4 regions of the Thauera sp. SWB20 genome follow, and region 2 is predicted to be linked to each of the others. Evidence: predicted binding sites of a transcription regulator. Region 2 holds the regulator's gene; each other region holds the start of a gene.
The links. The regulator FNR, encoded in region 2, switches genes on or off when oxygen is low (the NO sensors DNR and NnrR bind a similar motif). The targets are predictions, from matches to a motif close to TTGANCTAGNTCAA.

Region 1: the regulator FNR is predicted to act here: its motif matches at 2,385-2,398, upstream of ubiU (ubiquinone anaerobic biosynthesis protein UbiU).
Region 3: the regulator FNR is predicted to act here: its motif matches at 5,378-5,391, upstream of napF (ferredoxin-type protein NapF).
Region 4: the regulator FNR is predicted to act here: its motif matches at 1,997-2,010, upstream of feoB (ferrous iron transport protein B).

What each region holds. Positions count from the first base shown of each region.
Region 1 covers NZ_JTDM01000019.1:111,115-118,670, forward strand. The annotation lists gene ubiT (ubiquinone anaerobic biosynthesis accessory factor UbiT) at 1-256, opposite strand, end outside; gene PO78_RS12360 (U32 family peptidase) at 293-1,189, opposite strand; gene ubiU (ubiquinone anaerobic biosynthesis protein UbiU) at 1,307-2,323, opposite strand; gene PO78_RS12370 (sodium:solute symporter family protein) at 2,450-3,910, opposite strand; gene ubiB (ubiquinone biosynthesis regulatory protein kinase UbiB) at 4,077-5,606, opposite strand; gene argS (arginine--tRNA ligase) at 5,767-7,530, shown strand; gene PO78_RS12385 (SPOR domain-containing protein) at 7,547-7,556, shown strand, end outside.
Region 2 covers NZ_JTDM01000011.1:107,569-115,124, reverse strand. The annotation lists gene hemN (oxygen-independent coproporphyrinogen III oxidase) at 1-737, opposite strand, end outside; gene fnr (fumarate/nitrate reduction transcriptional regulator Fnr) at 878-1,618, shown strand; gene PO78_RS02595 (SirB2 family protein) at 1,655-2,035, opposite strand; gene PO78_RS02590 (Crp/Fnr family transcriptional regulator) at 2,118-2,801, shown strand; gene PO78_RS02585 (MBL fold metallo-hydrolase RNA specificity domain-containing protein) at 2,843-4,252, opposite strand; gene PO78_RS02580 (universal stress protein) at 4,388-4,831, shown strand; gene PO78_RS22090 (DUF3149 domain-containing protein) at 4,913-5,062, opposite strand; gene PO78_RS02575 (FixH family protein) at 5,087-5,596, opposite strand; gene ccoG (cytochrome c oxidase accessory protein CcoG) at 5,598-7,031, opposite strand; gene ccoP (cytochrome-c oxidase, cbb3-type subunit III) at 7,135-7,556, opposite strand, start outside.
Region 3 covers NZ_JTDM01000020.1:34,884-42,439, forward strand. The annotation lists gene PO78_RS14175 (DUF3460 family protein) at 7-195, shown strand; gene PO78_RS14180 (exonuclease domain-containing protein) at 308-1,756, shown strand; gene PO78_RS14185 (Crp/Fnr family transcriptional regulator) at 1,810-2,511, opposite strand; gene PO78_RS14190 (histidine kinase) at 2,768-4,681, shown strand; gene narL (two-component system response regulator NarL) at 4,678-5,322, shown strand; gene napF (ferredoxin-type protein NapF) at 5,448-5,984, shown strand; gene PO78_RS14205 (chaperone NapD) at 5,981-6,235, shown strand; gene napA (nitrate reductase catalytic subunit NapA) at 6,237-7,556, shown strand, end outside.
Region 4 covers NZ_JTDM01000016.1:163,185-170,740, reverse strand. The annotation lists gene PO78_RS08235 (IS1380 family transposase) at 1-300, opposite strand, end outside; gene PO78_RS08230 (hypothetical protein) at 905-1,192, opposite strand; gene rpsD (30S ribosomal protein S4) at 1,189-1,800, opposite strand; gene feoB (ferrous iron transport protein B) at 2,074-4,038, shown strand; gene PO78_RS08215 (ferrous iron transport protein A) at 4,051-4,311, shown strand; gene PO78_RS08210 (acyl-CoA synthetase) at 4,459-6,099, shown strand; gene PO78_RS08205 (AzlD domain-containing protein) at 6,200-6,526, opposite strand; gene PO78_RS08200 (AzlC family ABC transporter permease) at 6,523-7,227, opposite strand; gene PO78_RS08195 (TMEM165/GDT1 family protein) at 7,227-7,556, opposite strand, start outside.

The DNA.
Region 1 (7,556 bases), on a different contig from region 2:
TCTGCAGGTGGCGGCCGCTCAGCGGTTCGAGGGTGTCGCGCGGCAGGATGCGGTCGAGCGCGAGGTTGAGCGCGAGCGTGAGCACGTGGGTCGGCGGCTGCTGGGGCAGGCGCGACACCAGCTTCGCCACCGGGGCGGGCACGGTGAAGTCGGGGATGCGCAGGGTGGCGAGGCGTTCGCCGATGCGCTGGCGCAGGCTGCCGGGCAGCAAGTGCGAAGGCAGCGGCGGGCGGGGCAGGGCAGGCAGTGCGGGCATGTGCGGACTCCGGGTTTGCAGCAGGTCGGAAAGGGGTCAGGCGGCGACGTACTGTTCGACGCCGGCGCGGCCGTGCCAGAAGCCGTTGCAGGGCTCCTCGACCATCCACTCGCGGCTGGCGGCGAGCGCGTCCGCCGGACCGCGCTGCTCGTCGAGCGCGGCGCGGAAGAGTTCGACGATCTGGCGAGTGTGCGCGCCCTGCGGGCTGATGCGCAGCACCTCGGCGCTGGCGCGCACGGCGGGCAGGTCGCCGAGCAGGTTGTGCACCCGTGCAGACTGGGTCTGCACGCCGTTGAGCGTCAGGAAGGGCGCGCCCTCGCGGGTGCGCAGCGTGATCCCGTCCATGATCGACAGGCAGCGGAACTCGCAGGTGTCCTTTTGCAGGTTGAAGTGACGGGCGGTGAAGCAGCGCGCCGAGTGCGCCAGTGGCAGGCGACCGTAGGCGAAGACTTCGGTCTCGATCGGCCTGGCGAGCGCGGCGCGCACCTCGGCGAGCGCCGCGCCCGACATCTCGGGGGCGACCGCCCAGCGCGTCGCGCCCGAGTCGATCATGAGCTGCAGCGTCGTGGGGTTGAAGATGTTCAGCGTGGGGCCGGCGATCCAGTTGTCCACGCCGGCCTCGACGAGCAGGCGCACCGCGCCCATGTCGTTGGCCTCGACGCGGAAGTCGTGCTGCCGGACGATGCGGCGCAGGGTCTTGAGGTCGGACTCGGATTCGATCAGGGCCTGCGAGCTGATCACCACCTCCTTGCCGGCGGCGGCGAGAACCTTGCCGACCTCCAGCCAGTCGTCCAGGCGCAGTTCGTGGCGGCGCGAGCACACCGTCTCGCCGAGGTAAACACTGTCGAGCGGGGCTTCGGCCAGGTCGGCGTAGAAGTCGAGCACGCTCTGGTGGGGCCAGTAGTAGAGCAGGGGGCCGAGGGCGAGTTTCATCGGGCGGTTCTCATTCGGATGGGGGGCTCGACGCCGCGGGCGGGCGCGCTGCGGGCGCCTGCTCCGCGCGGCGGCGATCGGATCGGGTCGGGACGGCGCGGGCGGTCGGCGCGAGGCTCACTTCCACGGGCGGTAGTAGGCGCCGAGGGTGTGGCTCTGGCCTTCGGAGACCTTGTTGAGTTCGGCCATCCACGCCGGCAGCACGCTGAAACCTGCGGCGCCGCCGCTGTTCAACTTGTCGAGCGCGGCACGCCACACCTTGGTGACCTGGGCGACGTAGGCCGGGCTGCGCTGGCGACCCTCGATCTTGATCGCGCGGATGCCGATGCGCGCGAGTTCGGGCAGCAACTCGAGCGTGTTGAGGCTGGTGGGCTCCTCGAGGGCGTAGTAGGTCTCGTCGTTGACCTCGAAGCGACCCTTGCAAAGGGTGGGATAGCCGGCACGCTCGCCTTCGGAGAAGCGGTCGATGAGGATGCCGTTGAGCCGCGTCTCCATGCCGCGCGGGGTGTCTTCCCAGCGCACGTGCTTGCCCGGCGAGCAGGCGCCGTTGCAGTTGGGCGACTCGCCGGTGGCGTAGGCCGACAGTGCGCAGCGGCCCTCGACCATCACGCACAGGCCGCCGAAGCCGAACACCTCGATCTCGACTTGGGTGTTGGCGACCACGCTCTCGACCTGGGCCATCGACAGCACGCGCGGCAGCACCGCGCGCTGGATGCCGAAGCGTTCGCGGTACCAGTTGATCGCCTCGTAGCTGGTCGCCGAGCCCTGCACCGACAGGTGCAGGCGCAGCTGCGGGTGGGTCTTTGCGGCGTAGGCCATGAGCCCGGGATCGGCGAGGATCACCGCGTCAACGCCGTAGTCGGCGGCGCGGTCGATCGCCTGTGTCCAGGACGACCAGTTGTCGGTCTGGGGATAGGTGTTGAGCGCCAGCAGCACCTTGCGCTTGCGTGCGTGCGCATAGGCGACACCCTCGCGCACCTGCGCCGGATCGAAATTGAGCCCGGAAAAGTTGCGTGCGTTGGTGGCGTCCTTGAAACCGAGATAGACGCAGTCGGCGCCGTGATCGATGGCCGTCTTGAGGGCCGGAAGGCTGCCCGCGGGGCAGACGAGTTCGATCGGGGAAGACACGGACATGGAGCGGGGTTTCCAGAGGAAAAAAACGCCGCAACCATAAACGAGACCGGCGACCGACGCGTTGATCACCATCAAACGCGTCGGCCGCCGGTGCGGGCTGCACGCACCCGGGCGGGCGCGGGACGGTCAGCGATGCGTGTGGTGGGTACCCGCCGCCGCATGGTGGCCGCCGATGTGCGGGCGGTGGTGCGGCTGCCGGCCGATCAGTCCACCCGCCAGCATGCCGAGCGCGCTCGCCGCCACGCCGTAGAGCTGGGGCTCGATGTCGCCTTCGGGGACGAAGAGCTCGAAGAGGATCCAGGTCGACAGGCCGAGGATGATCGCCAGCGCGGCGCCGAGGTTGTTGGCGCGCTTCCAGAACAGGCCGGCGGCGAGCGGCACGAAGGCGCCGGCCAGGGTGACGCGGTAGGCGTTCTCGACCATCTCGTGGATCGAGGATTCGGTGCTGGTGGCGTACCAGGTGACGAAGGCGGTGAACAGCACCACGGTGATGCGCGTGCTGAGCAGGAAGGCGCGGTCGCCCATGCCCGGGAAGAAGCCGCGCAGCACGTTCTCGGAGAAGGTCACCGAGGGGGCGAGCAGGGTGCCGGAGGCGGTCGACATGATGACCGACAGCAGCGCGCCGAAGAAGATCACCTGGGCGTAGAAGGGCATGTACTGCAGGATCAGCGTCGGCAGGATGAGCTGCGAGTCCTGCTCCATCAGGCGCTCGACCATGCCGGGATCGATGATGTTGGCGGTGTAGGCGAGGAAGAGCGGCACCGCGGCGAAGAAGAAGTAGCTCACCCCGCCGAGCGTCGTGCCCCAGATCGCGACGCGCTCGTTCCTGGAGGAATTCACGCGCTGGAACACGTCCTGCTGCGGGATAGAGCCGAGCGCCATGGTGGCGAACGCGGCGATCCAGGCGACGATCTCGACCGCGTCCAGCGCGGGCAGGAACTCGAACTTGCCTTCGGCCGCGGCCTTGGCGATCACGTTGTCGAAGCCGCCCGCCATGTCGCCGGCGATCCAGCTCACCCAGACCAGGCCGATCACGATCACGATCATCTGCACGAAGGTGGTCATCGCCACCGACCACATGCCACCGAACAGGGTATAGACGAGGACGACGCCGGCGCCGATCAGCATGCCCTGGTTCATCGTGACCGCGTCGCCCGAGAGCACGTTGAACACCAGCCCGAGCGCGGTGACCTGCGCCGCCACCCAGCCCAGGTAGGAGAGCACGATGCAGATCGACAGCACGAGTTCGGTCGTGCGGTTGTAGCGCACGCGGAAGAAATCGCCCAGCGTGAGCAGGTTCATGCGGTACAACGGGCGGGCGAAGACGAGGCCGAACAGCACCAGGCAGGCCGAGGCGCCGAGCGGGTCGGAGATCAGGCCGTGGAAGCCTTCCTCGAGGAAGGTGGCGGAGATGCCGAGCACGGTCTCGGCGCCGAACCAGGTGGCGAACACCATCGCCAGCACGACGATCATCGGCAGGTTGCGCCCTGCGGTGATGTAGTCACGCGCATTGTGCACCCGGGTGGCGGCATACAGGCCGATGCCGATGGAGACGACCAGGTAGGCGACGACAAGCCAGAGCAGCATGGTTGGGCCTTTCGTGTTGGCGCATCCGCGCGCGGTGAGCGAAAAAAGAGGGCGCGAGTGTACCAACAGAACGCCGCCGCGGGGGGCGGGATGCGCGCGCCAAGGGCTTGATCGTTCGCGCTTTATTGCATGGGCGCAACGTCGGCGTTGAATGCCGCGGCGCGCGTCAGCCGAACAGGCGGTAGAGCTCCAGGCCGAGCAGGCCCATGGCGACGGCGCCGATGAAGAGCAGCAGGCGGCCCTGGGTGCGTTGCCCGGCGGCGAGCTCTTCGAGGCGCTGCTGCTGGGCGCTCTGGTGACGGGCCGATTCGGTGAGCGCCTGATGCACCAGGCGCGGCAGCTGCGGCAGGGTGCCGGCCCAGGCCGGCGCCTCTTCCTTGACCCCGCGCACCAGCGCGCGCACGCCCATGCGCTCGTCCATCCAGCGCTCGAGGAAGGGCTTGGCGGTCTTCCACAGATCGAGCTCGGGGTCGAGCTGGCGGCCCAGACCCTCGATGTTGAGCAGGGTCTTCTGCAGCAGCACGAGCTGCGGCTGCACCTCCATCTCGAAGCGGCGCGCGGTCTGGAACAGGCGCAGCAGGGTCTTGCCGAAGGAGATGTCCTTCAAGGGCTTGTCGAAGATCGGTTCGCACACGGTGCGGATCGCCGCCTCGAACTCGTCCACCCGCGTCTTTGCCGGCACCCAGCCGGCCTCGATGTGGGCGAGCGCCACGCGCCGGTAGTCGCGCTTGAAGAAGGCGAGGAAGTTGGTCGCGAGGTAGTTCTTGTCCACCTCGTTGAGCGTGCCCATGATGCCGAAGTCGAGCGCGATGTAGCGCCCGTCCTGATGCACGAAGATGTTGCCCGGGTGCATGTCGGCGTGGAAGAAGCCGTCGCGGAAGACCTGGGTGAAGAAGATCTCCACGCCGGCACGGGAGAGTGCTTTCAAATCGGTGCCCTGGGCGAGCAGCGCCGGCGTCTGCGAGATCGGCACGCCGCGCATGCGCTCCATCACCATGACCTTGCTGCCGCACCAGTCCCAATACACCTCGGGCACGATCAGCAGCGAGGAGTCGGTGAAGTTGCGCCGCAGCTGCGAGCAGTTGGCCGCCTCGCGCATCAGGTCGAGCTCGTCGTGCAGGTACTTGCTGAACTCTGCGACCACCTCGCGTGGCTTGAGGCGGCGGCCTTCGGGCCAGATCTTCTCCAGCAGCACCGCGGCGACTTCGAGCAGGGCGAGGTCGTGCTCGATGACGCGCTCGATGCCCGGGCGCAGCACCTTGACCGCGACGTCGGTGCCGTCGGGCAGGCGCGCGAAATGCACTTGCGCCACCGAGGCCGAGGCCACCGGCGTGCGCTCGAAGTCGTCGAAGACCTCGTCGATCGGACGACCGTAGAAGCCTTCCAGCACTTCGAGCGCCTGCTCGGTCGGGAAGGGCGGGACGCGGTCCTGCAGCAGGGCGAGCTCGTCGGCGAGGTCGGGCGGCAACAGGTCGCGCCGGGTCGACAGCATCTGGCCGAACTTGACGAAGATCGGCCCGAGCGACTCCAGCGCCTGGCGCAGGCGCGCGCCGCGCGACTCGGAAAAGGTGCGCCAGAAGAAGACCTTGTGCCACACGTGCGCCAGCCGGCCACTGCTGTCGGCGTCGAGCACCATGCGGTCGAGGCCGAAGCGCAGGCTGACGGAGACGATCTTGGCGAGGCGGAAGAGGCGCACGTTAACAGGCCGGGCAGACGCAAACCGCGGACTTTAGCCCGAAAGCGCCTGCGGGGGAACGGGCGGGAGCGCACCGCAGCGCAACCTGCGCTCACATCCTCGCCGGGGCGGACCGTGCCGATCCGCTATAATCGCGCGTTTCGAATTCATTCCGAGTGCCATGAGCGCCGATCCCAAAGTCCTGCTGACCGACCTGCTCCAGACTGCGCTGAAGAGCGTGGCGCCGGAGCTGGCAGCCACCCCCATCCTGCTGGAGCGCCCCAAGCAGGCGAGCCACGGCGACTTCGCCACCAACCTCGCGCTGCAGCTCGCCAAGCCGCTCAAGCGCAACCCGCGCGAGCTCGCCGGCCTGCTGCTCGCCGAGCTGCCGCCCTCGAAGCTGGTCGCCAGGGCCGAGGTCGCCGGCGCCGGCTTCATCAACTTCACGCTCGCCTCCGACGCCAAGACCGCGGTGGTGCGCGAGGTGCTGGCCAGGGGCGCGGATTTCGGCCGCGGGGCAGGCAAGGGCATCAAGGTGCAGGTGGAGTTCGTCTCCGCCAACCCCACCGGCCCGCTCCACGTCGGCCACGGTCGCGGCGCCGCCTATGGCGCCTCGCTCTCGGACGTGCTCGCCTTCGCCGGCTACGAGGTCAGCCGCGAGTACTACGTGAACGACGCTGGCCGCCAGATGGACATCCTGGCGCTGTCGACCTGGCTGCGCTACCTCGCCTTCTTCGGCATCGAGATTCCCTTCCCGCCCAACGCCTACCGGGGCGACTACGTGGTCGACATGGGTCGCGAGATGCGCGACGCCCACCAGGACCGCTTCGCCAAGGTCACCGCCATGCAGATCCTGGCCGGGACGCCCGGCCTGCCGCCTTCCGATCGCAAGGACGACGAGGCCAAGCAACAGCGCGAGGAACACCTCGACGCGCTGATCGCCAACGCCAAGAAGCTGCTCGGCGAGGACTACCCTTGGGTGCACGGCTTCGCGCTCAACGAGCAGCTCGGCGATGGTCGCGAGGACCTGCAGGAGTTCGGCGTGCGCTTCGACAAGTGGTTCTCGGAGCAGAGCCTGTTCGACACCGGCCTGGTCGAGCGCGCGGTGATCCAGCTCGAGAAGGCCGGTCACATCTATCTCCAGGACGGCGCGAAGTGGTTCCGCTCCACCGCCTTCGGCGACGAGAAGGACCGCGTCGTGCAGCGCGAGAACGGCCTCTTCACCTACTTCGCCTCCGACATCGCCTACCACCTCAACAAGTACGAGCGCGGCTTCGACCGCATGATCGACATCTGGGGCGCCGACCACCACGGCTACATCCCGCGCGTGAAGGGCGCGATCGCCGCGCTCGGGCTCGATCCGGCCCGACTGGACGTGGCCTTGGTGCAGTTCGCGGTGCTCTACCGCGACGGCCAGAAGACCTCGATGTCCACCCGCTCGGGCGAGTTCGTCACCCTGCGCGAGCTGCGCCGCGAGGTGGGCAACGATGCCTGCCGCTTCTTCTACGTGCTGCGCAAGTCCGACCAGCACCTCGACTTCGACCTCGACCTCGCCAAGAGCCAGAGCAACGAGAATCCGGTGTATTACGTCCAGTACGCCCACGCCCGCGTGTGCTCGGTGCTCGACCAGTGGGGCGGCGAGGCCGCGGAGCTGGCCGGTGCCGACCTCGGCCTGCTGCAGAACGAGCGCGAGCTCGCGCTGTGCGCGCGTCTGGCGAGCTTCGCCGAGCTGGTGCAGGACGCCGCCGCCGGCTACGCGCCGCACCAGATCGCGTTCTACCTCAAGGATCTCGCTGCCGACTTCCATAGCTGGTACAACGCCGAGCGCATGCTGGTCGAGGACGAGGCGCTCAAGCTCGCCCGCCTCGCGCTCGCCGCGGCGGTGCGCCAGGTGCTGGTCACCGGCCTGAAGACGCTGGGCGTGTCCGCGCCCGAGTCGATGTGATGCAGGGGGGGCAATCGTGAGTCGAG
Region 2 (7,556 bases):
TACAGCGAGATGCGGTCGGGCGAGATCTCCAGCACCTGGTCGAGCGTGCGGTCGAAGCTGGTCGGGTTCTGCCGGGGCAGGCCGTAGATCAGGTCCATGCTCACCGATTTGAAGCCGTTGGCGCGCGCGGCGTCGATGACCAGCTTGGTCTCGTCGAAGCTCTGGATACGATTGACCGCCTGCTGCACGTCCTCGGCGAAATCCTGCACGCCCACGCTCATGCGGTTGAAGCCGAGCTCGGCGAGCAGCTTCACGGTGTCGAAATCGACCTTGCGCGGGTCGACCTCGATCGAGTATTCGCCGTTGGGCACCAGCGTGAAGTGCTCGCGCACCGCCGCCATGAGCTCGCGCATCTCGTCGTGCGACAAAAAGGTCGGCGTGCCCCCGCCGAGGTGGAGCTGGGTGACCTGGCGGCTCCCCTCCAGGCAAGCGGCCTGCATCTCGATTTCTTTCGCGAGATATTTCAGGTACTTGGCCGAGCGCCCATGATCCTTGGTAATGATCTTGTTGCAGGCGCAGTAGTAGCAGATCGTGTTGCAGAAGGGGATGTGGAAGTATAATGAGAGCGGTTTGCTTACGCCGCCCACCGCCCGCTTGGCCAGCCAGGCCCGCAGCGCCTCTGCATTGAAGGCTTCGACGAAGCGGTCCGCCGTGGGATAGGACGTGTAGCGCGGCCCGTTGATGTCGAATTTGCGGATCAGTTGCGGGTCGAAGATGAGGTCGGTCTGGCTTTTCATGATCTTGCTGGCGGGCTGTCTGCCGAACAATGGCAGAAGCCTCCGTAATGTTGGTTGACTTGGGTCAACGGGTGTGATTAGCAATCCCGCCACTCCAGCGCAGGCGTCTCTAATGTCAGGAAAGCAGGATTATCGTGCAGATGAGGGCTAGCGTGCCAATTACCGTGGATGGGCTCAAATCGGCCTGTTCGCAGTGCAACCTCGTCGAGTTGTGCCTCCCCTTCGGAATGTCCGATCGTGAGCTGAGCCGGCTCGACGAACTGGTGGGCGCGCGCCGCAAGGTCAAGCGCCAGCACAATCTGTACCGCGCCGGTGACTCCTTCGAGGCGATCTACGCGATCCGCGCGGGCTCGTTCAAGACCGACGTGCTGCTCGAGGACGGTCGCGAACAGGTGACCGGCTTCCAGATGACCGGCGAGATCCTCGGTCTCGACGGCATCAGCACCGAGGCCCACAGCTGCAACGCGGTGGCGCTCGAGGACAGCGAGGTGTGCGTGATCGCCTACGACAAGCTCGAGCAGATGTCGCATGAGATCGAGGGCTTGCAACTTCAGTTCCACAAGGTCATGAGCCGCGAGATCGTGCGCGATCACGGCGTGATGATGCTGCTCGGCTCGATGCGCGCCGAAGAGCGCCTGGCCGCCTTCCTGCTGAACATGTCGCAGCGCTTCACGGCGCGCGGTTTCTCGCCGAGCGAGTTCAACCTGCGCATGACGCGCGAGGAGATCGGCTCCTACCTCGGACTCAAGCTCGAGACGGTGTCGCGCGCCTTCTCGCGCTTCCAGGAGGACGGGCTGATCGCGGTGCAGCAGAAGCACGTACACCTGCTCGACCTCGCCGGCCTCAAGCGCCTGATTCAGCACCAGCACGGCGCGCGCTGAGCACGCCGTGGCCGGGACGACCCGGGGCTCGACGGCTCAGGCGAGGTAGCCGGCGACGTTCTTGCTCAGCGCCACCGACACGATCCACGCATAGACCAGGATCGCACCGGCGAAGGCGGCGAGCCGCACGCCACGGGTACGTCCGCGCTTGAGCGCCAACGTGCCGAGCAGGATGTAGGCGAGCAGGCCGATCACCTTCGCCGTGACCCAGCCGGCGCTGAAGGGGTATTGCCCGATCATTACCGCCAGCGTGATCGCAGACAGCAGCAGCGTGCTGTCGACGAGGTGCGGCAGGAGCCGCGTCAGGCGGTGCTGCAGCAGGGCGTTGCCGGTGAGCATCCAGGTGCCGCGCAGCAGGAAGCCGGCGGCGCTCAGCACGACGCAGGTCACATGCAGGTTCTTGATCAGGTAGTACATCCACGATCCTAACGAAAGCCGGTCAGGGCGCCGCTCGACAACCGGCCGAATTGAAATTGCGTCCCCAGACGGAGAGTTCCAGATGCCCAACACGACCCCGCTCGACATCCCCTCCCTGCTGCGCCGCATCCCGCTGTTCAGCGAACTGTCGGAGGCGGACATCCAGCTGGTCGCGCGCTACACCCGCGAGCGCCAGGTCGCCCGCGGCGAAGTGCTGTTCCAGCGCGGCGACTTGCCGCACGGCTTTTACTTCGTGGTCTCCGGCCAGGTCAAGCTCGCCTTCTCGTCCTCGCAAGGCACCGAGAAGGTGGTCGAGATCATCGGCCCGATGCAGAGCTTCGGCGAGGCCGTGATGTTCATGAACCACCCCTACCCGGTCTTCGCCGAGGCCCTGAGCGAGACCGTGCTGGTGCACGTCGGCCAGGCGGTGGTGAGCGAACTCATCGACCAGGACTCCACCTTCGCACGCAAGCTGCTCGCCGGCATGGCGATCCGCCTGCACGGGCTGATCCAGGACGTGGAGACCTACTCCTTGCGCTCGAGCACCCAGCGCGTGATCGGCTACCTGCTGCAGGTGGCCGATAACGACGCACCCTGCGAGATCGCGCTGCCGACGAGCAAGCAGGTGATCGCCTCGCGCCTCAACCTGACGCCCGAGACCCTGTCGCGCATCTTCCACGACCTCAGCGACGCCGGCCTGATCACCGTGCAAGGCAAGCGTGTGAGTCTGCACGATCCGGTACGGCTGTCGCGCTACAACGCCTGAGCGGCCCTCGCCGCCCTCTCGGTCCGCTTGCGCGCGGACGCTCACTCGAGCACGACCGGCACGCCGGGCCGCGCCGCCTCGACCCTGCTCCAGCCCAGTTCGCGCTCGACCGCCTCGACGAAGGCGGCGGAGGCAGCCGGCTCGCCGTGCGCCACGAAGGTGCGCCGCGGCGCCTCGCCGAAGCCGCGCAGCCAGTCGAGGAGTGCGGGCTGGTCGGCGTGGGCGGAGAGCCCGCCGATGGTATGGATGCGCGCACGTACCGGGATACGTTCGCCGAACAGGGTGACCTGGTGCGCACCGTCGACCAGCCGGCGGCCGAGCGTGCCGGCAGCCTGGAAGCCTGCGATGACCACTGCGCACTCGCGCCGGCCGAGGTTGTGGCGCAGGTGGTGCTTGATCCGACCGGCATCGCACATGCCGCTTGCCGAGATCACGACCAGCCCGCCCGGCACCGCATTGAGCGCCTTCGATTCCTCGACGTCCTGCACGAACCGCACACGGAAGCGTCCCGAGTTGGCCTCGGCCCAGGCGTAGAGCGCACGCGTCTCATCGTCCCAGAGGGCGGTGTGGCGCACGGTGAGCGCGGTGACCGCAGAGGCCATCGGCGAGTCGACCACGACGTCGAGCCGGGCGATGCGTCCGGCGCGCACCAGGTCGGCGAGCACGAACAGCACTTCCTGGGTACGCCCGACCGCGAACGCCGGGATGATCACGTTGCCGCCATCGACCTCGAGCGTGCGCCGCAAGGCGAGCGCGAGCTCGTCGCAGGTGGCGGCGAAGGAGCGGTGGGCGCGGTTGCCGTAGGTCGACTCGACGCACAGGTAGTCGGCCCGGGCGATCCGCACCGGGTCCCGCAGCACCGGGCGCATCGGCTGGCCAATGTCGCCCGAGGCGACCAGCCGGCGGGTGTGGCCGCGCTCGCCGACGTCGATCTCGAGGATCGCCGAACCGAGGATGTGCCCGGCGTCACGGAAGCGGCAGCGCACGCCCGGGCCGGGCTCGATCCAGTCGTCGTAGTCGGTGGGGACGAAACGGCCCAGACTGGTACGCGCCTGCTCCACGGTGTAGAGCGGGGCCACCTCCGCCCGGCGTGCCATCTTGCGCGAGCGCGTGTCGCGCAGCGCCCACTCGGCCTCCTTCTCCTGGATATGGGCGGAATCCATCAACATCACGCCGAGCAGATCGACAGTGGCCGTGGTGGCGAAGATGCGCCCTCGATATCCCAGTGCCACGAGGCGCGGCAGCAGGCCGGAGTGATCGAGATGGGCGTGGGTGAGGAGCACGAAATCGATGTCGCGCAGCTCGAAATCGAGGGCGTCGCGGTTCTTGCGGTCGGCTTCGCGCCCGCCCTGGAAAAGGCCGCAATCCACCAGAAATGCACCGCGCTCGTGATCGACCCGCAGGCAGGAGCCGGTGACCTCGCCCGCAGCGCCAAGGAAGGTGAGCATCATCGCTGGCCTCGCCGATCTTTCAGGGGTTCCCACTGTGCCCTTAGTGATCGCTCGACGGCTTGATCATGATCAATCATGGCGGACCCCATCCGCTCGCTATAATCGAAGCACGACACACCACAGGGAGCGTACGTCATGTTCAAGCACATCCTGGTACCGACCGACGGCTCGGCACTCTCGGACAGCACGGTCGCCCGTGCCGTCTCCTTCGCGAAGGAGACCGGCGCGCGCATCACCTTCTTCTATTCGCAGCCGGACTTCCCGATGCCGATCTACGGCGAGGGCGCGCTGATCGATCCGACCACGCCCGAGCAGTTCGCGAAATCGGCTGCATCCGAAGCCGAGGCGATCCTTTCAAAGGCGCGCGGTGCGGCGGAAGCGGCGGGCGTGGCCTGCGACAGCGACACCGCGGTCAATGAGGTGCCCTACGAGGCGATCATCGACGCCGCCGACCGCCATGGCTGCGACCTCATCTTCATGGCCTCGCACGGCCGTCGCGGCATCGCAGGCCTGCTGCTCGGCTCCGAGACGCAAAAGGTGCTGACCCACAGCAAGACGCCGGTTCTGGTCTACCGCTGACACCGGCATCGGCCCCGCGCGCGGCCCCCCAAAGCATGCGGCCCGCTCGTGCGGGCCGTTTTCATCCGCGGTGCGGATCGCTCATGAGCGGGCGCTACGGGCCTTCTGCTCGTCCTCCGCCATATGGCGGCGGGCGAAGCGGTAAAGGTAGACGGCCATCACCAGAATGAAGACGATGGTGAAGAGGCTCAGCAGACCGATATCGCTCTTGAACAACAATTCCCAGGCCATGGTGCTTCTCCCTTTGCAAGAAACTCAGACATTCGGATCCATCCGGATCTCCATCTCTGCAGGGAGGTAAGCGGACCCGTCCATTCTCCAGCTTCGGGCCTCGTCTTGTATCACGAACAACCAGCGACCGGTGCTCAGCGGTGCGAGCGTGGCCTCATACACACCGGAGCGCCCGCGGACGAGCAGTTCCTGGTCGAGGCCACTCCGCGTGGGGTGGGCGACGGTCAGGCGGATGCTGTCGGGCAGGCTGCCCGGCGCGGTAGCCGTCAGCTCCACATGGATCGAGTCGCTGCGGATGCGCAAGGCGGCGCGCAAGCCGAGTTCGCGGGCGTGCTCGACGCGGCCGAGGGTCTGCACGATCGCCTGGCCTTCCTTGTAGTAGTCGTCGACCACCATGCCGTCGAAGGTCTTCGCGGCGATCACCAGGGTGGCGATGCCGGCGACCACCGCGGTCGCGGGCAGGGCGATGAGGAACCAGGGCCAGCCCTGGCGGTACCAGGGCTCGACCGGGGCTTCGGGCTTCTTGCTTCGCATGTCAGCGCGGTACCAGGAAAGTGGACTCTTCCTTGAGCGTCAAGGCGGGATCATCCTCCGCAGCGACGTCGAAGAAAATCGTGTTGGCCCCCGGCTTGCCTTCGTCGTAGGGGACGTGCACCTGAACGGTGACCGACTGCACGCCGGCCGGCGCGACCTCGACCCGCTGCGGACCCTTGATGCGGATTCCGTTCAGGCCGGAGACGCCGATGCTGAACGCACGCGGCGACTCGGTCATGTTCATGACCTGGAGCTGGTACACGTTCTCGATCAGGCCACCCTCGATCTCCTGTCCGAGCGAGGAGCGGTCGCGCAGCACGTCGACACGCAGCGGTTCGCGCGCAGCCAGGCCCCACACGAAGGCAGCGCAGATCGCGGCCAGGATGGTGCCGTAGATCAGCGTGCGCGGCCGGAACACGTGCGCGAGGATCTCCTTGGAGCCCCAATTGCGCTTCATCGCGTTCTCGGTCGAGTAGCGGATCAGGCCGCGCGGGTAGTTCATCTTGTCCATGACCTGGTCGCAGGCGTCGATGCAGGCGGCACAGCCGATGCATTCGTACTGCAGGCCATCGCGGATGTCGATCCCGGTCGGGCAAACCTGCACGCAGATGCCGCAGTCGATGCAGTCGCCCTTGGACACGGAGCGCGGATCGATGCCCTTCTTGCGCGTTCCGCGCGGCTCGCCACGTGCCTCGTCGTAGGTGATCACCAGGGTGTCGGGGTCGAACATCACCGCCTGGAAGCGCGCGTACGGGCACATGTACTTGCACACCTGCTCGCGCAGCACGCCGGCGAAGAGGTAGGTGAAGCCGGCGTAGAACAGGATCCAGAACGTTTCCCAGGGCCCGAAGGTGAGACCGTTGAAGGAGGCCAGCAATTCGTCGAGCGGGGAGAAATAGGCCACGAAGGTGAAGCCGGTCCACAGCGCGACGATGCCCCAGACGAGGAACTTGACGGCGCGGCGCAGCGCCTTGCCGGAGCTCATCGGCGCGCGGTCGAGCTTCTGGCGGCGGGTATGGTCGCCCTCGATCTTCTCCTCGATCCACATGAAGATCTCGGTATACACCGTCTGCGGGCAGGCATATCCGCACCACAGGCGGCCCGCGATCGCGGTGAAGAAGAACAGGGCGTAGGCCGAGATGATCAACAGGATCGCGAGAAAGAACACGTCCTGCGGCCAGAAGACCCAGCCGAAGATGTAGAACTTGCGTTCGGTCAGATGGAAAAGCACGGCCTGGCGGTCGTTCCAGCTCAGCCAGGGCAGACCGTAGAACAAGATCTGGGTGATCCACACCAACGCCCACCGCCAGTTGGCGAACAGGCCGGTGACGGAGCGCACGTAGAGCTTCTTGCGTGCCGCGTAGAGCGTGTCCTGGGAGGACTCGGGGTTGGAGGGTCTTGCCGCCTTCTGCGGCTCGGGGGATGCGCTTTTCATGGCCTTGTTACCGATGAATTCTTGTTCTTGTTGTTATCGAGAACCCCGGGAGGGCCCCTTCCTCCCGGGGATGCGATGCTGCTGCAGCTACTGCGGGTGACGCTTACTTCTTGCTCAGGCTCAGCACGTAGGCGGCGAGCAGGTGCACCTTGTCCTCGCCGAGGAAGGCTCCGAAGGCGGGCATCTTGTTGTTGCGACCGTTGGTGACGGTCTCGATGATCACCGCCTCGGACGAGCCGTACAGCCAGCGGTTGTCGGTCAGGTTGGGCGCGCCCAGCATCGGGTTGCCCTTGGCGTCCGCGCCGTGGCAGGCCACGCAGTTGGCCTCGAAGGCTTCCTTGCCGCGCTGAGCACGCACGGAGTCGTGGGCGAGGCCGTTCATCGAACGTACGTAGTTGGCGACGTCCTTGACGCCGTCGGCGCCGAGCGCAGGACCGAACGGAGGCATCACGCCGTTGCGGCCGTTGGTGATGGTCTCCTTGATGTTCTCCGGCGCTCCGCCCCACAGCCACTCGCTGTCGGTCA
Region 3 (7,556 bases), on a different contig from region 2:
CCCGACATGGCGATGTACGAATCCGATCACACCAAGTTCATGCGCGAGTGGATGGAGAAGCACCCGGAGCAGCGCGACGAGCAGAAAGAGGGCCGTGCCCTGTGGTGGGACAAGCCGCAGAGCGTCGAGGAGCAGAAGCGCGTCGCCGCCGCCCGCGTGCCGGTCAAGCCCTACTACTACGACATCAACAACTGATCCGGCATGACGCGCCGGGGGTGACGCGGCTGTGCTCGCGCCGCCGCCCGCTCCGGCCGCGGCGCCTCGTCCCTCCGTTGCAAGCTCGCCTCCGGCATCGCGTCAGGCCGACATGAGCCTGCCGAGTCGTCTCGCCTTCATCGATGTCGAGAGCACCGGCGCGCACCCGGTGCGCGACCGCATCACCGAGATCGCCATCCTGCGCGTCGAGGACGGCGAGGTCGTCGCGCGCTGGGAGAGTCTGGTCGCGCCCGGCCAGCCCATCCCGCCGCTGATCGAGGAGGTCACCGGCATCTCCGACGCCATGGTGGCCGAGGCGCCCGCCTTCGAGGTGTTGGCCGATACGGTCGCCGCGCTGCTCGAGGGCTGCGTCTTCGTCGCCCACAGCGCGCGCTTCGACTACGGCTTCATCCGCAACGCCTTCACCCGCATCGGTCGCGAGTTCGAGGCGCCGGTGCTGTGCACCGTCAAGCTGTCGCGCGCCCTCTACCCCGAACACCACCGCCATGGACTGGATGCGCTGATCGAGCGCCACGGCCTCGTCTGCGCCGCGCGCCACCGCGCGATGGGCGACGTCGAGGTGTTGTGGCAGTTCGTGCGCGGGCTGGAGGCCGGCTTCGCGCCCGAGGTGCTGGCGCGCGCAGCCGCACGCGCGATGAAGGCGCCGACGCAGCCGCCCGGCTTGCCCGAAGGCATGCTCGAGGCCCTGCCCGACGCCCCCGGGCTCTATCTTTTCCACGCCCAGCCCGAGCCACCGCCTGCGGGCGCGCGCGACCCGGCACTCTTCGTCGGGCGCGCGCAGAGTCTGCGCGCGCGGGTGCGCGAGCATTTCGGCGCGGGTGCGCGCAAGGGGCGCGACGCCGAGCTGGCGGCGCGGGTGAAGCGGGTGGAGTGGATCGAGACCGCCGGCGAGCTCGACACCTCGCTGCGCGAGAACGCCCTGCTGCGTGCGCTGGCACCGCCGTACAACCGTCCGCAGGAGCCCGCCGAGGCCGCCTTCGCGCTGCGCCTGCTGCCCAGGCGGCGGCGCGCGCCGATCTACGAGACGGTGGCGATCGCCGGCACCGACCCGGCGGACTGGCACGACCTCCATGGCGTGTTCCGCAACCGCCGCGAGGCCGACAACCTGCTGCGCGAGCTGGCGCTGTTGTACCGACTGTGCCCGCGCCGGCTCGGCCTCGAGGGCGGCAGCGGCCCTTGCACCGCGCACGCCGCGCGGCGCTGCGCGGGCGTGTGTGCGCGGCGCGAGACCCCCGAGGAGCACGACGCCCGCCTCGCCGGCGCGCTCGCCGGGGTGGGCGTCAAGCCCTGGCCGTGGGCGGGGCCGGTGGCAGTGGAAGAGGTGCGCGCGCACGGCCAGCACCGGCTGCAGGTGTTCGACCGCTGGTGCCACCTGGGCAGCGCGCAGGACGAGGCCGGCGCGCTCGCCCTCGCCGCGGCGCCGCGCGCCTTCGACGCCGACGTCTGGCGCATCCTCGCGCGCTGGCTGGCGGTGCCGGCCCATCTCGCGCAGGTGCGCGTGCTCGCCGCGCAGGCGGGCGAAGGGGAGCGGGGCGGTTAAGCGGCGCAGGCTGCCGCGGTGGTGCCGGCCACGAACGATGCGCCGGACGCGGCCTAGTGCGCCGCGCAGTCGCGCAGCTGCGACAGCTTGCTGAGCACCATGCCGCGGCGGCCGCGCGGCTGGATCATGCCGTCGCGGGTGAGCTGCGAGAGGATGCGCGACAGCGTTTCCGGGGTCAGGTTGAGCTGCGCGGCGATGGTCTGCTTGTCGATGTCGAGGCGGATCTCGCAGCGCTCGGCATCTTCCGGCGCGAGCCGGGTCAGGTAGTGGGCGACGCGCTGCGTGCCGCTGAGCTGGAACTGAACCTGCATGGTCGACATCAGATCGTAGCTGGCTTCCGCGAGCCGGTTGCTCATCGACACCGAAAAGGCGGTCGAGCTCACCATCGCGGTGCGCAGCGCGGCGGTCGGCACCAGCAGCAGCTCGCTCGTTCCGATCGCCTGGGCGTTGGCCACGTGTGGGCGGTTGATCAGCGCGGCCTCCTCGCCGAAGAAGCTGCCGGGCTCGGCGAGGCGGACGATCTTCTCGCCGCCCGAGGGCGAGAGGACGAAGCATTTGACCCTTCCGTCGAGCACCAGGTAGATACCGCGCGGACAGTCCTCCTGCTGCACGAGGAGTTCGCCGCGGACGGCGTGGATCGGCCGCGCGGCGGCGAGCACGCGCTCGCGGGCGCAAGGGTCGAGCATGTCGAAGGGAGCGAAGCGGGCGAGCAGGTCGCTGGCGTCGGGGGCGAGGGAGGGGGGCCTGCAGCTCATGCGGATCTCCTGCGGACGTCGGCGTGGTTTTCCAGTCGGTAGACTAGCCGCTGGTTTCCACCCTGCATGGCGTCGCGACCTGCAGCGGGGCGCGCGCGTGTTTTTGGCATACCTCCGAAGAGGTATCCGCGGATTTTGGCAAGTCACTGAAAAGTAGACGCAAAGGTCGAGGGTTGCAGGCGTTGCAGCCGAGGATCGAAGTGGAAGGGGTATGTCCACGTTGTTGTCCCGGATCGCGTCCGGATGGAGATTTCACATGTATCTGGCGGTCCCCCGCCTGCTCGTGAGGCGCTCGATCATGCTGCTGGTGTCGGTCGCCCTCGTGGCGATGACGCTGATCGGGCTGGCGGGCATGAGCGCATCCTTCGTCGTGGTGGATCGCAGCCGGGACAGCGTGCAGGCGATCGCCGTGGCCAGCACCCTGCGCGGCCATACCCAGCGGATCGCCAACCTGATCGCGATCGATGCGCTCAAGGGCCGCATCGGTGTGTCCGAGCGCACGCGCGCGGCGATGGCCGACATCGAGCGCGAGCTGCAGCAGGCCGCGCTGCGCCGCTTCGTGGACGAGGCCCCGGGAGAGCTCTTCGCGGCGACCTACCGCGGCGTGCAGGCGGGTTGGGAGCGCTCGGTGCGGCCGCGGATCGAGGCGCTCGCCGGGCCTGTGCCGCCGGATGCGCGCGAGGTCGAGACGCTGCTCGCCGGGGTCGACGACTTCGTCGGTCAGGTCGATAGCCTGGTCGCGGTGCTCGGCCAGGAGAACGAGCGCCGTATCGACGAGCTGCGCCGCATCCTCGCGCTCGCCGCGGCGGTGACGCTGGGGGTGGTGCTGGTGGTGATCGTCTTGCTGCAGCGGGCGCTGCTGCGCCCGCTCGGTGGCCTGCTCGACGCCGCACGCCGCATCGCCGGCGGTGATTTCGGCGTGCGCGTGCGCTACACCGGGGAGGACGAACTCGGCCAGGTCGGCAGCGCCTTCAACCTGATGGCCGACGAGCTCGCCCGCCACTATCACCTGCTCGAGCTGCGCGTCACCGAGAAGACCGCCGAGCTGCAGCGCAGCAACCGTTCGCTCGAGCTGCTCTACCACGCCATCGCCCGGCTCTACCAGGCGCCGAGCGCGCCCGACGCCTACGAGGCGACCCTGCGCGACATCGACCGCGTCGCCGGGCTGGAGGGCTCCTTCGTCTGCATCGAGCCGCGCCCCGGCGCCCCCGCGGCGGTGATCGCCTCGTCCATGGGGCCCTGTCCGGATCGCGCCGAGCGCGGCGAGGACGCCTGCGCGGCCTGCCGGGCCGGCTCGGAGGGGCAGGCGCTGGCGCTGCTGTCGCCGACCCTGCTGCGCTTTCCGCTGCGCGACCGCGAGCACCATCACGGCATGCTGCGCCTGTCGCTGTCCGACGGCGCGCGCCTGGAGGACTGGCAGCGCCAGCTCGTCGAGGCGCTGTCGCGCCACATCGGCATGGCGCTCGGCGCGGCACGGCGCACCGAGCAGGAGCGCCTGCTCGCACTGCAGGAGGAGCGCTCGGTGATCGCGCGCGAGCTGCACGATTCGCTCGCGCAGGCGCTGTCCTACATGAAGATCCAGGTCAGCCTGTTGCAGCGCGCACTCGCCGATCCGGCGCGCACGGCGGAGGCGGAGCCGATCCTGGCCGACCTGCGCGAGGGCATCAGCGCCGCCTACCGTCAGCTGCGCGAGCTGCTGGTGTCCTTCCGCCTCGGCCTGTCGGCCGACCTCGCCACCCTGATGGAAGATGCGGCGCGCGAATACGGCACGCGCGGCGGTCTGGAGGTCGAGCTCGCCGTGGAGCTCGGCGCCTGCCAGCTCAGCCCGAACCAGGAGGTGCACGTGCTGCAGATCGTGCGCGAGGCCTTGTCGAACATGGTGCGCCACGCTTCGGCACGCCATGCCTGGGTGGCGCTGCGTGGCGGTGCGGATGGCGAGGTGCTGCTGGAGGTGCGCGACGACGGCTGCGGCATCGGCGCGCCGCCGGCGGATGCCCGCAACCACCACGGGCTGGCGATCATGCGCGAGCGCGCGCGCAGCATGGGCGGGGAAATCGACATCGGGCCGGCGCTGCCGAGCGGTACCCGGGTGTGCGTGCGCTTCCGATCCGCCAACGCGAGCATGGCGGCGATGGCGCAGGGTGATGCGAAGAAGGAAACGGAGACATGAACGAGAGCTGTCGCGTGCTGATCGTGGACGACCACCCGCTGTTCCGACGCGGACTGGTGCAGCTGCTGCGCACGATTCCCGCCTTCGTCCTCGTCGGCGAGGCCGCCAGTGGCGCAGAAGGGCTCGTGCTCGCGCGCGAGCTGCGCCCCGACCTGGTCCTGCTCGACCTCAACATGCGCGACGGCGACGGGCTCGACATGCTGCGCGGCCTGCGCGCGGCGCGCAGCGAGGCGCGCGTGGTGATGGTCACCGTGTCGGACTCCGGCGAGGATGTGGTGGCCGCCTTGCGCGGCGGCGCCGAGGGCTACCTGCTCAAGGACATGGAGCCCGAGGCCATGCTCGAGGCGCTGCAGGCCGTGGCCGCCGGGCGGGTGGTGATCCCCCCGCAGCTCAACCACCTCCTTGCCGCCGCGTTGCGCGGCGAGTCGCGGCCACAGTCGGCGGGCGCCGCCGGGCTCACCGAGCAGGAGCTGCGCATCCTCGAGAAGATCGCCGCCGGGCTCCCCAACAAGCAGATCGGGCGCGAGCTCGACATCGCGGAGGGTACGGTGAAGGTCCACGTCAAGCACATCCTGCGCAAGCTCGAGCTGCGCTCGCGCGTCGAGGCCGCGGTGTGGGCGGTGGAGCATCTGCGGGCCTGAGCGGCGGGGAAGGGGGCGCGCGGCAAGCCCGGCTGTATTGAGATGAGTTCGCAGGTTGACTCAGGTCAATAATTGACTGCTGCTACTGGGCTGTAATGGCGGCTGCGCAATTTGCTGGATCGTCCTTGGCTTCCTCCGCATCTCCGCGCGCGGCGAGTTCCCGCCGGAACTTCCTCTTCGGACGCACGCGCGCAGTCGAGCCCGCACTCCGCCCGCCCTGGGCGCTGGAGGAGGACGACTTCGTCGCGCGTTGCACGCGCTGCGAGCGTTGTATCGAGGCCTGTCCCACCACCATCCTGGTGCGCATGGACGGCGGCTTCCCCGGGGTCGATTTCAGCCGCGGCGAATGCAGCTTCTGCGGCGATTGCGTCGCCGCCTGCGAACCTCGCGCGCTTTGGCGCGAGGACGCGTCCGCTGCGCCCTGGGATCGTGTCGCCGTGATCGGCGCAGCCTGCCTGGCGGCGCGCGGCGTCGAATGCCGCGTGTGCGGCGAGGCCTGCCCCGAGGGCGCCATCCGCTTCCGTCCCCGCCTCGGGGGCGTCGCCCATCCCGAACTCGACGCCGCCGCGTGCACCGCCTGCGGCGCCTGCATCGGCCCGTGCCCGACGCGTGCGATCGACACGCGCGTGCGCAATCCCCTCCCTACGGAGAGCGCAACATGAATATTGCAAGTCTGGTCGTGCGGGCCTTTCCCGCGGATTTCCCCGAGATCGTCGAGGGCCTGAAGAAGGTGCCCGGGGTCGAGTTGCACGGGCAGTCCGCCGAGAAGGGCAACATCGTCATCACCATCGAGGACGGCGCGGGCTGGTCGGTGACCGACTCGATCCTGGCGGTGAACCTGCTGCCTAAGGTGCAGGGGCTGACGATCGCCTACGAATACACCGATGAAGGTCTGGAATTGACGGAGGTCTGACATGAGCATGAATCGACGCGAATTCATCAAGAACAACGCGATCGCCGCGGCGGCCGCCACCGCCGGCATCGGGATCCCGGTCGTCGCCGAGGCGCAGCAGCCCGGCGCGGGCGGCACCAAGGTGCGCTGGGACAAGGCGGCCTGCCGCTTCTGCGGCACCGGCTGCTCGGTGCTGGTGGGCGTGCAGGACGGGCGCGTGGTCGCCACCCAGGGTGATCCGGACTCGCCGGTCAACCGCGGCCTGAACTGCATCAAGGGCTACTTCCTGTCCAAGATCATGTACGGCGAGGACCGCCTTACCAAGCCGCTGCTGCGCATGAAGAACGGCCAGTTCGACAAGAACGGCGAGTTCACGCCGATCTCGTGGGAGCAGGCCTTCGACATCATGGAGCAGAAGTGGAAGAAGGCGATCAAGGAGCACGGCCCCGACTCCGTCGCCATGTTCGGCTCGGGCCAGTGGACGGTGTGGGAGGGCTATGCCGCCTCGAAGCTGATGAAGGCCGGCTTCCGCACCAACAACCTCGATCCCAACGCGCGCCACTGCATGGCGTCGGCGGTGGCCGGCTTCATGCGCACCTTCGGCATCGACGAGCCGATGGGCTGTTACGACGACATCGAGAACGCCGACACCTTCGTGCTGTGGGGCTCGAACATGGCGGAGATGCACCCCATCCTGTGGAGCCGCATCACCGACCGCCGCCTGTCCAAGCAAGGCTGCCAGGTGCACGTGCTGTCGACCTTCGAGCATCGTTCCTACGAGCTCGCCGACAACCCGATGATCTTCGTGCCGCAGACCGACCTGGCGATCCTCAACTACATCTGCAACTACATCATCCAGAACGGCAAGGTGAACAAGGCCTTCGTCGAGCGCAACGTCAAGTTCAAGATCGGCGAGACCGACATCGGTTTCGGCCTGCGCCCGAACCATGTGCTGGAAGCCAAGGCCACGAGCAACGGCTACCCGGGTGCCGAGGGCAAGCCCAAGGGCGACACCGGCGCGGCCAAGGACATCAGCTTCGACGAGTTCGCCAGGTTCGTCTCGGAGTACACCGCCGAGAAGGTGTCGAAGCTTTCGGGCGTGCCGGAGGATCGCCTGGTAAAGATGGCCGAGCAGTATGCCGACCCGAACCGCAAGGTGGTGTCGTTCTGGACCATGGGCTTCAACCAGCACACCCGCGGCACCTGGGTGAACAACATGATCTACAACGTCCACCTGCTCGTGGGCAAGATCTCGGAGCCCGGCAACAGCCCGTTCTCGCTCACCGGTCAGCCCTCGGCCTGCGGCACCGCGCGCGAGGTCGGCACCTTCGCCCACCGCCTG
Region 4 (7,556 bases), on a different contig from region 2:
GCGGGCATCGAGCCGTTGGCGCATCCACACGCTGCCGGGCACCTTGGCGAGCCCGAGCGCTTCCTTGAAGAAGCGGTCGCCGCGAAACGGCTCGATCGCCTCGAAGTCGCTTTTGCCCAGGCTCAGCAGCCCGACCACCGACTTGACCAGATCCGAGCTCAGCATGCCCTGCGACACTGGCAGCCTCGGGTCGATCACCGCCTGAACCTGTGCCGCCTGGCAGCACTGCCCGATCAGCGCCAGGCCCGAGTACGAGGTCAGGTTGAGCTTGGCGGATTGCTTGACTTCGAAGCGCGGCATGGTCGGTTGGGTGAATGAGTCGGATGCGTAATTGTACAATTACATCAATGCGTTAGGCTGGATTTCCGGCTAAACGAACACGGATTCAGGGTTGAGACATGACGATTCCTTTGCAGGGAGAGGTGGACAAAGACGGGCCGCCCACACGAGCGGCCCGAAAAGGGATGCGCAACTCCGAACGACCGGGGCTACGAGGTGATCGCTGGACAAGACCCACGCCGTCGATGCGGCAGGGACGCCCGACACTCGTGCCTCGGACGTGCCCGCATGCGCCGGGAGGGGCTTCTTGCTCGAGCACCTGGCCAGACACGGAAAGGGCGGTGCGGCCATGTTCGAGCACCGCATCGCGATCGAGCTTCCCGGAATATTCGGCCCCCGCCTCAATGCAGCCGATGATCGCGGTCGCCGGGCCTGGGGATGGGTTGAAAAATATTAACCGCAACAACAATCATTACCATTTGATAATCATCAACAGCGCGCGGGATTCCGGCTTACTTTGCGCGCCGCGGACATCCCTTGCAGGGCTTGTCCTTCCTGCAGCATTTCTTGCTCATGGACTTCTCCTCGTGGAATGGAAAGGACGGACACCATCGAACCGGACTGCTCAGTGCAGTGCCCGCGGATCGTCGCCGCCATCGCCCAGCACTGCATAGGCCTCCCACTCCGCCACCAGCCGGGCGGCGCAGTCGCGCACACAAGCGGAAAGGCGCTGATCGCTGCCGATCACCCGGAAGTGACCGGCGATCGCCTGCGCCAGCGCGGGCGAGCGCCGCGCCGGGAAGCGCGACAGCAGCTGCAGCACCGCCGCCAGCGCGAGCTCGGGATGGTTGTCGTACTCCGGCCCCGCGTTCGCGGCAACCCTTCGCCGGCTGGCGGATGAATGCGCGCTCACAGCCGCACCGCGTAGTACTCGACGACCTGCTGGACGTCGACCGGGAAGGGCACCTCGTCGGGCGACGGGGTGCGCGTCATCGTCGCCACGAACGCCGCCTCGTCGAAGATGAGCCATTCGGGGCGGGTCAGCGCAGGCTCGGCGAGCGCCTCGATCACCACCGGGATGCGCCGCGCACGCTCGCCAAGCTGGATGCGGTCGCCCGGCCGGATGCGGATGGAGGGGATGTTCACCGCCCGTCCGTTGAGCAGTACGTGCTTGTGGCGCACGAGCTGCCGCGCCGCCACCGCGGTGGGCGCGAAGCCGGCGCGGAACACGAAGTTGTCGAGGCGACGCTCGAGCAATTCCAGCAGCTTGTCGCCGGTCGGGCCGCGGTCGCGCTTGGCCTCGCGGAACAGGCGCTGGATCTGCTTCTCGCCGAGACCATAGTTGAAGCGCAGCTTCTGCTTCTCGATCAGCTGCACGCCGAAGCCGGACTTGCGCCTCGGGCGCCGGCCGTGCTGGCCAGGGGGATGGTTGCGCTCACCCAGCGGCTTGCGCGACAGGCCGGGCAGCTCGGCGCCGAGGGCACGCATCACTTTCAGGCGGGGGCCGGTGTATCGGGACAATCGGTTCTCCTTCATTCAGGGATTCTTGCTGCGCCGACGCACGAAGAGCGCCAGCAGGACAGCCTCGAAGTCGAGACAGGGTCGGTTGAATATCGTCTTTGCGAATGATTCGCAATATCGTTAAAATCCGAATCACTGTCAAGCCTCTCTGTCCTGCGGTCCGGACCGCATCGAATACACGCCGGGCGCACGACCTTTGAGCTAGATCAGTAAAAGTCATAATGCGACCCATTATCGTTCTAGGCTTACTCCGCCCTCCGGACACCCGAGTTCATGGACTGCGCCACTTCGCCCTCCTCCGCCGCTGCCGCCGCGCTGCGCACCCTGGCCCTCGTCGGCCACCCCAACGTCGGCAAGTCGGTGCTGTTCCACCGCCTCACCGGCACCTACGTCACGGTGTCCAATTACCCCGGCACCACGGTAGAGGTCTCGCGCGCCACGCCGCGCTTCGACCGCGAGGCCTCGCTGCTCGACACCCCGGGCGTGCTCGCCCTGCCATCGCGCAGCGACGACGAGCGCGCCACCATGCGCGCGCTGCTCCATGAGGACATGCGCACGCTGATCCAGGTCGGCGACGCCAAGAACCTGCGCCGCACGCTCAACCTCACCGCGCTGCTGGCCGAACTCGGGGTGCCGATGGTGATGGCGCTCAACATGACCGACGAGGCCAAGGCGCGCGGGGTCACGGTGGACAGCAGCGCGCTCGCCGCGGCGCTCGGCGTGCCGGTGGTGGCGACCGTCGCCACCGGCGGCGAGGGCGTCGCAGCACTCACCGACGCCCTGGCGCGCGCCGCGGTACCCGCGCCGCTGCTGCGCTACGACCCGGTGCTCGAGCGCGACATCGCCCGCGTCGAGCAGCTCATCCTCGCGCAATGCCCGCATCCGCGCCTGGCCGCACGCGGGCTGGCCATCCTCGCCATCGGCCGCGACCCCGAGGTCGAGGCCTGGCTCGCGGCGCAAGCGAACAGCGAGACCGTGCGCGCCGCGCTCGCCGAGCTCACCGCGCCCATCGGCCGCGACTCGCTCCCGGCGCGGCTCGCGCGCGAGCGCGGCGGCGCCGCCGAGGCGCTCGCGCGCACCGTCACGCAGCAGGCTGCCGGCAAGGACCGCACGCTGTCGATGCTGCTCGGCCGCATCGCGGTGCACCGGCTGTGGGGCTGGCCGATGCTGCTCGGCGTGCTGTATCTGGTGTATCTGTTCGTCGGCGACTTCGGCGCCAGCACCCTGGTCGGACTGCTGGAAGAAGACTTCTTCGGCGAGGTCCTCAACCCCGCGGTCACCGAGTTCGTCACGAGCCACATCTCCACGCCCTGGCTGGCCGACCTGATCGTGGGCGAATACGGCCTGTGGACCATGGGCATGACCTACGCGCTCGCGCTGATCCTGCCCATCGTCACCACCTTCTTCCTCGCCTTCGGCGTGCTCGAGGATTCGGGCTACTTCTCGCGCCTGTCGGTGATCGCCAACCGCATGTTCGCCGCCATCGGCCTCAACGGCCGCGCGGTGCTGCCGATGGTGCTCGGCCTGGGCTGCGTGACCATGGCCACGCTCACCACCCGCATCCTGCACACCCCGCGCGAGCGCCTGATCACCATCTACCTGATGGCGCTGGCGATCCCGTGCTCTGCGCAACTCGGCGTGGTGCTCGGCCTGCTCGGCGGCATCTCCTTCGGCGCCACGCTGATCTGGGTGCTGGCGATCGTCGGCGTGCTGCTGTTCACCGGCTGGCTGGCGAGCAAGGTCGTGCCCGGCCGCCGCGTGCCGCTCGTCACCGAGCTGCCGCCGATGCGCATGCCGGTGCTCGGCAACGTGCTCAAGAAGACCGGCGGAAGGCTGAAGTGGTATCTGATCGAGGTGATCCCGCTGTTCCTGATCGGCACCCTGATCATGTTCGGGCTCGACCGCAGCGGCGCGCTGCCGTGGATCATCGAGGCCGGCGAGCCGCTGGTGGTGGGCTGGCTCGGCCTGCCGCCGGAGGCGAGCGCCGCCTTCGTGATGGGCTTCCTGCGCCGCGACTTCGGCGCCAGCGGCCTGTTCGCGCTGCAGAGCGAGCTGTCGATGATCCAGGCCGTGGTGGGCATGGTCACGATCACGCTCTTCGTGCCCTGCATCGCCAGCCTGATGATGATCATCAAGGAGCAGGGGATGAAGGTCGCCGCGCTGATGCTGGCGATGATCATCCCCACCGCCTTCCTGATCGGCGGCCTGCTCAACCACGGCCTGCGCCTGATCTTCTGAGGAATCCGCGCCATGAACGCCGCCCCCTCCAAACCCCTGCCCCACGAGCGCATCCGCCTGATCGGCACCCCGGTCGGGCGCATGGTGCGCATCGACGACTTCGACGACGAGATCGATCCGCTGCAGCGTGAGCAGCTCCACGCCTACGGGCTCTCCGCCGCGCACGCGGTGAAGGTGCTGCAACAGCAACCGATGACGGTGCTATTGTGCGAGCACGTCGAGCTCGCGATCGAGCACGCGGTGTCGCGCCATATCTGGGTGCAGCCCGCCTGAGCGCTCCAACCTGCCTTCGCAAACGTTGCGCGCGGGAGAACTGCAGACAAGACCGACGCCATCCTCCATACTATACGGTATGGACCGAACCCCGCGTGGGACGCCGGCCCGACCAGTTTGTTTGACAATGAACGGGAGAGGAAAAGGATGTCGCAAAACGCATATCAGCAAGGCCTCGACAAGAACGCGGCCAACTACGTGCCGCTGTCCCCGCTGAGCTTCATCGAGCGCACCGCCATGGTCTATCCGACGCGCACCAGCGTCGTCCATGGCACGCTCATCTACACCTGGAGCCAGACCTACGAGCGCTGCCGCCGCCTCGCGAGCGCCTTGGTCGCGCACGGCGTGAAGAAGGGCGACACGGTCGCGTGCATGCTGCCCAACGTGCCATCGATGTTCGAAGCCCACTTCGGGGTGCCGATGACCGGCGCGGTCCTCAACACCCTCAACACCCGGCTCGACGCCGATGCCATCGCCTTCATGCTGCAGCACGGCGAAGCCAAGGTGCTGATCACCGACCCCGAGTTCGCCGGCGTGGTCCGCGCCGCGCTCGAGCTGCTGCCGGGAGACAAGCCCCTGGTGGTCGACGCCCTCGACCCCGAGTATCCGGGCACCGAGCGCATCGGCACCGTGCTCTACGAGGACTTCCTCGCCGGCGGCAACCCCGACTTCCAGTGGAAGCTGCCCGAGGACGAGTGGGACGCGATCGCGCTCAACTACACCTCCGGCACCACCGGCAACCCGAAGGGCGTGGTCTACCACCACCGCGGCGCGTATCTCAACGCCGCCTCCAACATCATCAGCTGGGGCATGCCGCAGCACTCGTCCTACCTGTGGACGCTGCCGATGTTCCACTGCAACGGCTGGTGCTTCCCGTGGACCATGGCGGCCAACGCCGGCGTCAACGTCTGCCTGCGCAAGGTCGACCCGGCGCTGATCTACGAGCTGATCCGCCGCCACAAGGTCACCCACATGTGCGGCGCGCCGATCGTCTACGGCATGCTGATCAACGCCCCCGAGGGCCTGCGCGCCGGCATCGAGCACAGCGTCGCCGGCCTCATCGCCGGCGCCGCGCCCCCGGCGGCGATCATCGAGGGCGCCGAGAAGATCGGCTTCGACATCACCCACGTGTATGGCCTGACCGAAACCTACGGCCCGGCCTCGGTGTGCGCCAAGCACCCCGAGTGGGATGCGCTGCCGATCGACCGCCGCGCCGAGCGCAACGGCCGCCAGGGCGTGCGCTACCACATGCAGGAAGCGATCACCGTGCTCGACCCGGTGACCATGGAGCCGGTGCCCGCCGACGGCGAGACCATGGGCGAGATCATGTTCCGCGGCAACCTCGTCATGAAGGGCTACCTCAAGAACGAGAAGGCCACCCAGGAGTCCTTCGCCGGCGGCTGGTTCCACACCGGCGACCTCGCGGTCATGCACCCGGACGGCTACGTCAAGATCAAGGACCGCTCCAAGGACGTGATCATCTCGGGCGGCGAGAACATCTCCTCGCTCGAGGTCGAAGAGGTGCTGTACCGCCACCCGGCGGTGCTGACCGCGGCGGTCGTCGCCAAGCCCGACGAGAAGTGGGGCGAGGTGCCGGCGGCCTACATCGAGGTCAAGGAAGGCGCCGGCGTGACCGCCGACGACATCATCGCGCACTGCCGCGAACACCTGGCGCGCTACAAGGTGCCCAAGTTCATCGAGTTCTGCGTGCTGCCCAAGACCTCGACCGGCAAGATCCAGAAGTTCGCCCTGCGCGAGATGGCGAAGTCGGCCTCCGCGATCGAGTGATCGTGTCACGCGGTCGGCCCGTCGGGGCCGACCGCACTCGCCGCGCGCCGATGCCGCGTTCCGTCACCGGACGGACGCGGCATTTTTCCTTCCACACGTACTACCAGCCGAATCCCTTGCGCAGCAACAGCAGCATCGCCATGCCGAGGATGAAGGGCAGCCACGGATTGCGCGAGCGCAGCGCGACCAGGATCACGACTCCCCCCGCCGCGAGCTTGGGATTGAGCGGATCGAACGCACCGCCATCGAGCAGCAGGTCGGGCATCACCAGCGCCGACAGCGCCGCCGCCGGCGCGTAGCGCAAGGCACGCTGCAAGGCTGGCGGCAGACGCCCCTTCTCGCCGGCGAGGATGAAGCTGCCACGCGTCATGATCGTCGTCGAGCCGATGGCCAGCAGCGTCAGCCATAACCACAACCCCTCGCTCATCGCGCGGCCCTCCCTGCCAGCGCACGCTCGGCAATGAAGCCCGCGCCGATGCCGAGCGCGATGCCGGCAATCAGCCCCAGGCGCAGCGGCAGCTCGCGCAGCAGCACCGCACCCAGCCCGCCCACCAGCGCACCCACCCACATCGGTCGCTCGCGCAGCATGGGGATCATCATCACCGTCAGCGCGATCGTGGTCATGAACTCCAGCGACCAGTCGCGCGGAATCGCCCCTGCGCCGAACACGCCGACCGCACCGCAGAGCTGCCAAAGCAGCCAGCAATACACCGAGGGCACGATGTAGTACCCCCATCGCCAGTGCGGATCGTCGGCCCTTTGCAGCTTGTCCGCGCCGACTGCGAACATGCCGTCCACCAGCAGATAGCTCGACGCCAGCCGGCGCATGAAGCGGTGATCATGGAAGACCGGCGCCAGCGCGGCACTGAAGATGATGAAGCGCAGGTTGAGCACCAGCGCAGTGAGAAAGATCAGCCATAAGGGTGCACCGCTGCCGATCAGCGGCAGCGTGCCGAGCTGGGCGGTGCCGGCATAGACCAGCAGGTTCATGCCCATGGACTCGGCCGGGGACAGGCCGATCGAGCGCATGGCGATGCCGGTCACGATCGCCCAGGGCACCAGGCCGACCGAGAGCGGCAGGAAGTCGCGCATGCCCTCGCGGGCACCGCGGCGGAACGAGGATTCCATCAGAACCCCAGTCCCTCGCCCGCACCGGCCAGGGTCGCGATGCCCAGGCCGAGGAAGATCGCCGCGGCGATGCCGTGCACCAGCTTCACCGGCATGCGCGTGGCGATGCGGTCGCCGAGCAGCACCGCGGGCACGTTGGCGATCATCATGCCGAGCGTGGTGCCGGCCACCACCGCGACCAGGGCCTGGTACTGCGCCGCCAGCGCCACCGTGGCGATCTGCGTCTTGTCGCCCATCTCGGCAAGGAAGAAGGCCACCAGCGTGGCGCCGAACACGCCCAGGCGCGGCAGCCTGGCCTCGTCCTCGTCGAACTTGTCGGGGATCAGCGT